DNA from 2 places in the Serratia sp. EC4 genome. Region 1 is predicted to be linked to the other one. Evidence: predicted binding sites of a transcription regulator. Region 1 holds the regulator's gene; the other holds the start of a gene.
The links. Region 1 encodes LexA, which represses DNA repair genes until DNA is damaged. Its sites were predicted from a motif close to TNCTGTATGTACATACAGNA; they were not measured.
Positions count from the first base shown of each region.

Region 2: a site for LexA is predicted at 2,677-2,696, ahead of dinB (DNA polymerase IV). Genes of this name have one in related genera too.

Region 1 is NZ_JBNIDE010000008.1:151,349-156,170, reverse strand. It holds gene plsB (glycerol-3-phosphate 1-O-acyltransferase PlsB) at 1-1,997, opposite strand, end outside; gene ACP39K_RS19880 (diacylglycerol kinase) at 2,146-2,514, shown strand; gene lexA (transcriptional repressor LexA) at 2,617-3,225, shown strand; gene dinF (MATE family efflux transporter DinF) at 3,329-4,666, shown strand.
Region 2 is NZ_JBNIDE010000002.1:30,320-35,141, forward strand. It holds gene nqrF (NADH:ubiquinone reductase (Na(+)-transporting) subunit F) at 1-331, shown strand, start outside; gene ACP39K_RS06745 (FAD:protein FMN transferase) at 315-1,364, shown strand; gene nqrM ((Na+)-NQR maturation NqrM) at 1,372-1,599, shown strand; gene ACP39K_RS06755 (glycerophosphodiester phosphodiesterase family protein) at 1,632-2,528, opposite strand; gene dinB (DNA polymerase IV) at 2,712-3,773, shown strand; gene pepD (beta-Ala-His dipeptidase) at 3,816-4,822, opposite strand, start outside.

The sequences.
Region 1 (4,822 bases):
CGCAGCACTTCCGGCAGCTGTTCCTTGTCGTTATGCAGGAACAGCTCGGCTTTCAGCATCGGGTAGATCATGCCGATCTGGCGCAGCAGCTCGGCGCGCGATACCCGGCGGTGATGCATCACGATGCTGGCGATCAGCGACGGCAACACCAGCAGGTGGTGGATGTTGTTGCGGTAATAGGTCATCAGCACCGCCTGCTCGCGCGGCAGAATGATGATGTCGCCGATGTTGTCCTTTTCCACCTCGAACTTGTTCATGTTCAGCGCGTGATCCAGCAGCTCGTCCGGCGTTTGCGTCGGTACGGTGACGTCATGCGCGTAAGGCGCGTTGCGCATCAGCTGCAGGTAGCACTCGAGCTGTTCGACCAGCTGTTCGCGGGTCAGCGAACGCTGACGCGAGGCCAGCAGCGCGGTGGAACACAGGTTCATGGCATTGGCCGCGGCGGCATTGTTGATGCGCACCATGATCTGGCCGGCCAGATCGTTGACCGTCGGCGTCAGCCAGCTTGGACGCTGAGCTTCGATCGGATCGATCGACTCGCGCCACTGCGGCACGTTCTGGTTGAGGTAAGCTGTCAACGGCAGCGGTTCGCCGAAGTTGACGTAACCCTGACCCAGGTTGCGCAGCTTGCGCAGGCCGCGCAGCATCTGCGGCAGGCTCTCTTTTTCCTTGGTGGCGCCGCGCAGCTCTTTGGCGTAGGTACCCACTTCCATCACGTGCTCGTAACCGATGTAAATCGGCACCAGCGTGATCGGACGGGTGCCGCCGCGCAGCATCGCCTGAATGGTCATCGACAGGGTGCCGGTCTTCGGCTCCAGCAGGCGCCCGGTGCGGGAACGGCCGCCTTCCACGAAGTATTCCACCGAGTAACCGCGGGTGAACAGCTCGCCGAGGTATTCGCGGAACACCGTCGAGTACAGCTTGTTGCCCTTGAAGGTGCGGCGGATGAAGAACGCGCCCAGGCGACGGAAGATCGGGCCGGCCGGCCAGAAGTTGAGGTTGATGCCCGCGGCGATGTGCGGCGGCACCAGGCCCTGGTGATACAGCACGTAGGACAGCAGCAGATAGTCCATGTGGCTGCGGTGGCAGGGCACGTAGACGATCTCGTGGCCGTCCTGCGCCAGCTGGCGCACGCGCTCGGCGTTGGTGACGTTGATGCCCTGATACAACCGGTTCCAGGTCCAGCTCAGCACGCGATCGGACAGACGCACGGTTTCGTAGGAGAAGTCGGCGGCGATCTCTTCCATCAACGCGATGGCGTTCTGCTGGGCCTTCTCGTGCGAGATCTTCTTGCTGCGCGCTTCGTCCTCGACCGCTTTTTCGATCGCTTTGGACGCCAACAGCTTGTTGAACAGATCCTGACGGGCCGGCAGGCTTGGGCCCACCGCGGCCAGGCGCTGGCGCGAGAAGTGCATGCGCGCCACGCGCGCCAGTTTCTGCGCGATGGTTTTATCCGTGCCGTGTTCGGTAGCCATGCGGCGCAGCGACACGGTGTTGGAGAAACGCACGAAGCTGTCGCGGCCGAGCCACAGCACGGCGAAGAACTTCTGCACGCCGTTCAACAGACGCAGGTGCGGCGTGCCGTGGCCTTCGCGGCCCGGCGAACGGCCAAACATCACCGAAACCGGCAGCATCTGAATGTCGAGATCCGGGTTGCTGCGATGCAGATCCAGATAGTCGTGGAACAGCTTTACCGACTCTTCTTTCGGGGTGTAGTAGCGGAACACGCGCGGGCCGTCGTGAATGAACACGTAGCTCGGCAGCACGGTGCCGTCGATCTCCAGCGAGTTGAGCGGATCAGGCAGATCCTGCGCCAGGCACTGGGTGCGCAGCGTCAGCAAATCCGCCTTGGAATTGTAAGGTAAAACATACAAAATCGGCCGTGAGGGATCCAACCCTAGCTCGGTAACCGGATCTGAAGGGATGACCTTACTTCTTACCAACAATTTAAGTGGTAAATTCAATATTTTATAATAAATTTTACGCCAACCTGACATAACAACGTGAAGCCTCTTGTTAGCAATGCGCCGCAAGCATACCAGAAACCGGGTAGCAGATCTGTGGTGTTCGAAAACCGAGAGCCGTCAGCGCGGACTGTTCTAGACTCTTTTTATTATGACCGACCTCTGAGAAAGGCACGAAAACATGGCAAACCAAGCAACCGGACTGACCCGCATCATCAAGGCCGCCGGCTATTCCTATAAAGGGCTATCCGCCGCCTGGCAGCACGAAGCGGCTTTCCGCCAGGAACTGGTGGTCACCCTTCTGGCTATCATACTGGCTGTCTGGCTGGATGTGGGTGCGATAGCGCGCATTTTATTGATCGGATCGGTAGCGCTGGTGATGATCGTCGAGATCCTGAACAGCGCGATCGAGGCGGTGGTGGATCGCATCGGCAGCGAACATCACGAGCTGTCCGGGCGGGCCAAGGACATGGGATCGGCGGCGGTGTCGCTGGCGATCGCACTGGCGCTGTTCGTTTGGGGCACGGTCCTATGGCAGCATTTCGGCTGACGAAAAGCGCCTACTGACTGATTTTTATTTATTCTTCGGTTCCCAATCCGCGCTTACCTGTATATACTCACAGCAAGACTGTATAAACAAACAGGGGGCGGAATGAAAGCACTAACTACCAGACAGCAAGAGGTCTACGATCTGATTCGCGAGCACATTTCGCAAACGGGCATGCCGCCAACGCGTGCCGAGATCGCGATGCGTCTGGGGTTCCGTTCGCCTAACGCCGCCGAAGAACACCTGAAGGCGCTGGCACGCAAAGGCGTGATCGAAATCGTCTCCGGTGCCTCACGCGGTATCCGTCTGCTGATGGAAGAAGAAGAAGGGCTGCCGCTGATCGGCCGCGTCGCCGCCGGCGAGCCGCTGCTGGCGCAGCAGCACATCGAAGGGCACTACCAGGTGGATCCTTCCCTGTTTAAACCGAGCGCCGATTTCCTGCTGCGGGTGAACGGCATGTCAATGCGCGACATCGGCATTCTGGACGGCGATCTGCTGGCGGTGCACAAAACGCAAGACGTGCGCAACGGCCAGGTCGTGGTGGCGCGGATCGAAGACGAAGTGACGGTCAAGCGCTTGAAAAAGCACGGCAACGTGGTTGAACTGCTGCCGGAGAACAACGAATTCCAACCGATAGTGGTCGATCTGCGTCAGCAGAATTTCACTATCGAAGGGCTGGCGGTCGGCGTGATCCGCAACGGCGACTGGATTTAATCGCCGGCCCATCACCGCCGCTCCCTGTATCAATCGCCCCTGTTTTGGGGCGTTTTTGTTTCTGACTTCGCCCTTTGTCACTCAGTCACAGGAACATCCCATCATGCGCCTGATTTCCGCCTTCACCAGCGACACCGATAAAGCCCTGTGGCGCCTCGCCCTGCCGATGATCTTCTCCAATATTACCGTGCCGCTGCTCGGGCTGGTGGACACCGCGGTGATCGGCCACCTCGACAGCCCGATCTACCTGGGGGGCGTGGCGATCGGCGCGGTGGCGACCAGCTTCCTCTTCATGCTGCTGTTATTCCTGCGCATGAGCACCACCGGCCTCGCGGCGCAAGCGCTGGGGGCACAGAACCCGCAAGCGCTGGCGCGCGCCTTTATGCAACCGCTGCTGCTGGCGCTGTTGGGCGGCGCGGCGATCGTCCTGCTGCGTTATCCGCTGATCGAACTGGCGCTGCGGATCGTCGGTGGCGATGGCGAGGTGCTGGAACAGGCGCGGCGTTTTCTTGAGATCCGCTGGTTAAGCGCCCCGGCGGCGCTGGCCAATCTGGTGCTGCTGGGCTGGCTGCTCGGCGTGCAGTACGTGCGGGCGCCGGTGATCCTGCTGATCGTCGGCAACCTGCTGAACATCGTGCTGGATATCTGGCTGGTGATGGGCCTGGGCTGGAACGTGCGGGGGGCGGCGGCGGCAACCGCCATCGCCGAATACGCTACGCTGCTGCTCGGCCTGTGGTTGGCGTGGCGGGTGATGCGCCTGCGCGGTATTACCCTGCAGATGCTGCGCCAGGCCTGGCGTGGCGATCTGCGTCGCCTGCTGGCGCTCAACCGCGACATCATGCTGCGTTCACTGTTGCTGCAACTGTGCTTTGCGTCGTTGACCATTTTCGGCGCTCGCCTGGGAAGCGAGGTGGTGGCGGTCAATGCGGTATTGATGAATCTGCTGACGTTCACCGCCTATGCGCTCGACGGTTTTGCTTATGCGGTGGAGGCTCATTCGGGCCACGCCTACGGCGCCCGGGACGACAGCCAACTGCGCAAGGTGTGGCACGCGGCCTGCAGGCAGGCAGGGCTGGTCGCGTTGGCCTTCGGCCTGGCGTATGCCGTTACCGGCCAGCAGATCGTGGCGGCATTGACCTCTTTGCCGGAACTGCGTGCGTTGGCCGCACATTATTTGCCCTGGCAGGTCATTCTGCCGCTGGTCGGGGTATGGTGCTATTTGCTGGACGGCATGTTTATCGGCGCCACGCGCGGCGCCGAGATGCGTAACAGCATGGCGGTGGCCGCTGCGGGATACGGTCTGGCGCTGTTCAGCGTGCCGCTGTTAGGCAACCACGGGCTCTGGCTGGCGCTGGCGGTGTTTCTGGCGCTGCGCGGCCTGGCGTTGGGCTGGATTTGGCACCGTCATCAGGTGCGCGGCAGTTGGTTTGCTGCACGCTAGGTCGAACGCTTTGTTGGGTTATTTATTAATTTATCTTATGTTTTGTTCATGTTTGCTTACATGTTTTTAGTCCAGATCCGTTCGCGTTAGCTCGTTGTTTGTTGGCGTTTTTTGTTTTTATTTTGTTTTTTAATGGTTTTTTATTCTGCAAATTGG
Region 2 (4,822 bases), on a different contig from region 1:
GAACTCGAAGCGCAAGATCACTTTCTGGTACGGCGCGCGTTCGCTGCGCGAGATGTTCTATGAAGACGATTTCAACCAGCTGCAGGCGGAGAACGAAAACTTCACCTGGCACGTGGCGCTGTCGGATCCGCAGCCGGAAGATAACTGGACCGGCTACACCGGCTTTATCCATAATGTTCTGCTGGAGAACTACCTGAAGAACCACCCGGCGCCGGAAGACTGCGAGTTTTACATGTGCGGGCCGCCGATGATGAACGCCGCGGTGATCAAGATGCTCAAAGATCTGGGCGTCGAAGACGAAAACATCATGCTGGATGACTTTGGTGGCTAAATTGCGCGCATTGGCGACGAAGAACTGGCTGACGGGCGTGGCGCTGAGCGCCACCCTGCTGCTGACCGGCTGCGGGCCGGAACAGGTGGATCTGACGGGTAAAACCATGGGCACCTCGTATTCGATCCGTTACGTGGCCGGCGACAATACGCCGTCGGCGCGCGAGATGCAGGCGGAGATCGACAAACGGCTGGAGCAGGTGAACGATCAGATGTCCACCTACCGGCCGGATTCCGAGCTCAGCCGCTTCAACGCCAGCCGCGACATTGACCGGCCGTTCCCGGTTTCGCCGGCCACCGCCGAAGTGGTGCGCGAAGCGCTGCGCATCAATCGCGTCACCGATGGCGCGCTGGACGTGACCGTCGGGCCGCTGGTCAACCTGTGGGGCTTCGGCCCGGAAGGGCGGCCGGATAAGGTGCCGAGCGAGGCGGAGCTGGCGCACCGCCGCGCCTGGACCGGCGCCGATAAACTGGCGGTGCAGGGCAGCGCGCTGATGAAAAGCATCCCTGAGCTGTACGTCGATCTGTCGTCGATCGCCAAAGGGTATGGCGTGGACGTGGTGGCGGAGTATCTGCAATCGCAACACGTGAAAGACTACATGGTGGATATCGGCGGTGAAGTTCGCACCCGCGGGCGCAACGGCGAGCAAAAGCCGTGGCGCATCGCCATCGAGCGCCCGACCGCCGGCGCGCAGCAGCAGGCGCAGCTGGTGATCCAACCGGGGGAGATGTCGATCGCCACCTCGGGTGACTATCGCAACTACTTCGAGCAGGACGGGGTGCGCTATTCGCACACCATCGATCCGATCACCGGGCGCCCGATCCATCATCGGCTGGTGTCGATCACCGTGCTGAGCCCGACCTGCATGACCGCCGACGGCCTGTCCACCGGCCTGAACGTGATGGGGCCGGAGCGCGGCATGGCGCTGGCCAACCTGCTCGGCATTCCGGTGTTCATGATCGTGAAAACCGCCGACGGGTTTGAGGAGCGTTATTCAGACGCGTTCAAGCCCTATCTGAAAAAGCGTTCGTGAGGTTGCTATGTTGACGGTATTCGCCGCTACTTTCGTGTTGTTCCTGCTGATCGTCGGCGGCATGTCGCTGGGCTATGTGTTCAAACGCAAAAGCCTGCAGGGCAGCTGCGGCGGCATCACCGCGCTGGGCATGGAGAAAGTCTGCGACTGCCCGGAGCCGTGCGATGCGCGCAAAAAGCGCGAAGCCAAAGCGGCGCAGCGGCGCGAGCAGTTGGAAAAGCACCGCATTCTGTAGCGAAGTGAAAACCCGGCCCTGGCCGGGTTTTTTTATTTCGCCTTGCGGAAACTTTTCGCCTCGGCCGGCGAGTTGACCATCACGCCGTCGGCGCCCAGCGCCAGCGCCTGCTGATACGCCTGCGGCGTGTTGACGCCGAACAGAATGATGTGCGCCGGGCCCTGCGAGCGGAAACAATCCATCGACTCTTTATCCCAGGTCAGAAACGCCTTCGACCGCCCTTCGCCGAGGGTGTACTTCTCCACCACTTCCACCTCGCGCTTCAGCTCCAGCCCGTACCAGCGCGGCTGCCGGTTGTCCGGTTTGACATCGCACTGGTGCGCCATGGTGACGTTGGCCAGCAGCGTGCGGGTTTCGTCGCGGCTTTCGAAGCGCGGGACGGCCGGCGGCAGCGCCTGCAGGTATTTGGCGTCGGTAGAGTAGACGCGGGTGCGATTCAGGCTGTCGGTGCTTTCCAGCGTCGCCAGCAGCGCCTGGCCAAACTGCGCCGGATCGGCATCCGGGGATTTGATGTCCAGATAGAAAGTCACGCGCGGAAAGGCCTTCAACACCTCATCCAGCCGCGGAATGCCGATACCCTGGCCGCGGAACGGATGCGCATCGCCTTTGGCGAACGCCCAACCGGCGTCGGTCTCGGCCAGCTGCGCGGCGGTATAGGCAGAAACCGGGCCCTGCCGATTGGTCAGCGCCTTCAGATCCGAGGGGCGATACAGCACGATGACGCCGTCTTTGGATGCTTGCAGGGTGATCCAGATGGCGTCGGCGCCGTTTTTCAGCGCGGTTTCGATGGCGATGCGAGTGTTTTCCGGCGCATCGGCGGTGCCGCCGCGATGGGCGACGATCGCCGGCGCATGACCGGCGGCGGCGCTGGCCGCCAGCGCGCTTAGCGACAGCGCGGAAGCCAGCAGCAAATGAGAAAATCTGATCATGTAGGGTACCTTGTCGTTATCGTTGTGGTGAGCCGCACGGGATGGCGGAAATCATACTATTGAAAAATTAAGCTTTTTTAACAACGCGGAAATATCTGTCAGAAACGCCGCTTTCCTCGAAGCCTGCGGCCTTGAGCTTTTGGTACCTGGCTGTATACTTATACAGTATTATTGGAGGGTGCGATGCGTAAAATCATTCATGTCGATATGGACTGCTTCTTCGCGGCAGTGGAGATGCGCGACGATCCCAGCCTGCGCGATATCCCGCTGGCGATTGGCGGTAGCGCCGATCGCCGCGGGGTGATCAGCACCGCCAACTACCCGGCGCGGCGCTACGGCGTGCATAGCGCCATGTCCACGGCGATGGCGCTCAAACTGTGCCCGCATCTCACCCTGCTGCCGGGGCGCATGGCGGCCTACAAAGAAGCTTCGCTGCACATCCGCGAAATCTTTGCCCGCTATACCCCGTTGATCGAGCCGCTTTCGCTCGACGAGGCCTACCTCGACGTGACCGACAGCCCGCAATGCAACGGTTCGGCGACGCTGATCGCCCAGGAAATCCGTCAGGCGATCGCCGACGAGCTGAACCTCACCGCGTCGGCCGGCATCGCGCCAATCAAGTTTCTCGCTAAAATCGCCTCCGAGATGAACAAGCCGAACGGGCAATACGTGATCACGCCGGCGCAGGTGCCGGCGTTTTTGCAGCAGCTGCCGCTCAGCAAGATCCCCGGCGTCGGCAAGGTGACCGCCAAACGGCTGGAGGACGTGGGGCTCATCACCTGCGCCGACGTGCAGCAATACGATTTGGCGCAGTTGCTCAAGCGCTTCGGCAAGTTCGGCCGGGTGCTGTGGGAGCGCTGTCAGGGCATCGATCGGCGCGAAATCTCTCCTGAGCGGCTGCGCAAATCGGTGGGGGTGGAGCGCACGCTGGCGGAGGATATTCACGACTGGGAAGACTGCGAAACGCTGATTATCGACAAACTCTATCCCGAGCTGGAGATGCGGCTGCGCAAGGTGAAGCCGGATCTGCACATCGCCCGGCAGGGCGTGAAGCTGAAGTTTCAGGATTTTCAGCAAACCACCCAGGAGCACGTGTTCCCGGTGCTGAACCGGCAGGATTTGCTGGCGGTGGCGCGGCAGGCGTGGCGCGAGCGGCGCGAGGGGCGCGGCGTGCGGCTGGTGGGGCTGCATGTGACGCTGCTCGATCCGCAGCTGGAGCGGCAGCTGGCGCTGCCTTGGGAATAAAAAAGCCGGCGAGTCGCCGGCTTTTTGCGTTAAGCGCGCAGATTACGCGCGCTCAGGGATCGCTTTCAGCAGCGAGGTCAGCAGCTTCCAGTACAGGCCGACGCTTTCGATATGCACTTGCTCATCCGGCGAGTGCGGGCCGGTGATGGTTGGCCCGATCGATACCATGTCCATGTTTGGATACGGCTTTTTGAACAGACCGCATTCCAGGCCGGCGTGGATCACCATGATGTTCGGCGTCTTGTTGAACAGATCCTGATACAGCTCGCGCACCAGGTGCATCACCGGCGAGTCGGCGTCCGGCTGCCAGCCCGGGTAACCGCCCTTCGGCGCCACTTTAGCACCGGCCAGCTGGCCCAGCGCGGTCAGCATCTCGACCACGTAATCTTTGCCGCTGTCGATCAGAGAGCGGATCAGGCAGATGATTTCCGCTTCATTTTCGCTGGTGGTGACCACGCCGACGTTCAGCGAGGTTTCCACTACGCCTTTGACCGCGTCGCTCATGCGGATCACGCCGTTCGGCGTGCCGTTCAGCAGCGCCAGGAAGCGCTGCTGGCTGTCGGCGCTCAGCGCCAGCGAAGCGCTGGTGGCCGGTTCCAGCAGCACGGTGATGTTCTTCTCTTTGGCGGAGAGTTCGTTCTGCAGCACGGCCAGGAACTCCTGGCTCAGCGCTTTCAGTGCGTCGGCCTTGTCCGCCGGCACCGCTACCACCGCGGAGGCTTCACGCGGGATGGCGTTGCGCAGGGTGCCGCCGTTCAGGTCCAGCACGCGCAGGTTCAGCGCCGCCGCATGGGCGAACAGGAAGCGCGCCAGCAGTTTGTTGGCGTTGCCCAGCCCGACGTGGATCTCGGCGCCGGAATGGCCGCCTTTCAGGCCCTTGAGGGTCAGCTTCAGGGTTTGGTAACCGGCCGGCACCGCTTCGCGCTGCAGCGGCAGGGTGGTGATGAAGTCGATACCGCCGGCGCAACCCATGTAGATTTCGCCTTCTTCTTCGGAATCGGTATTGATCAGGATGTCCGCCTGCAGCCAGTTCGGCTGCAGCCCGAAGG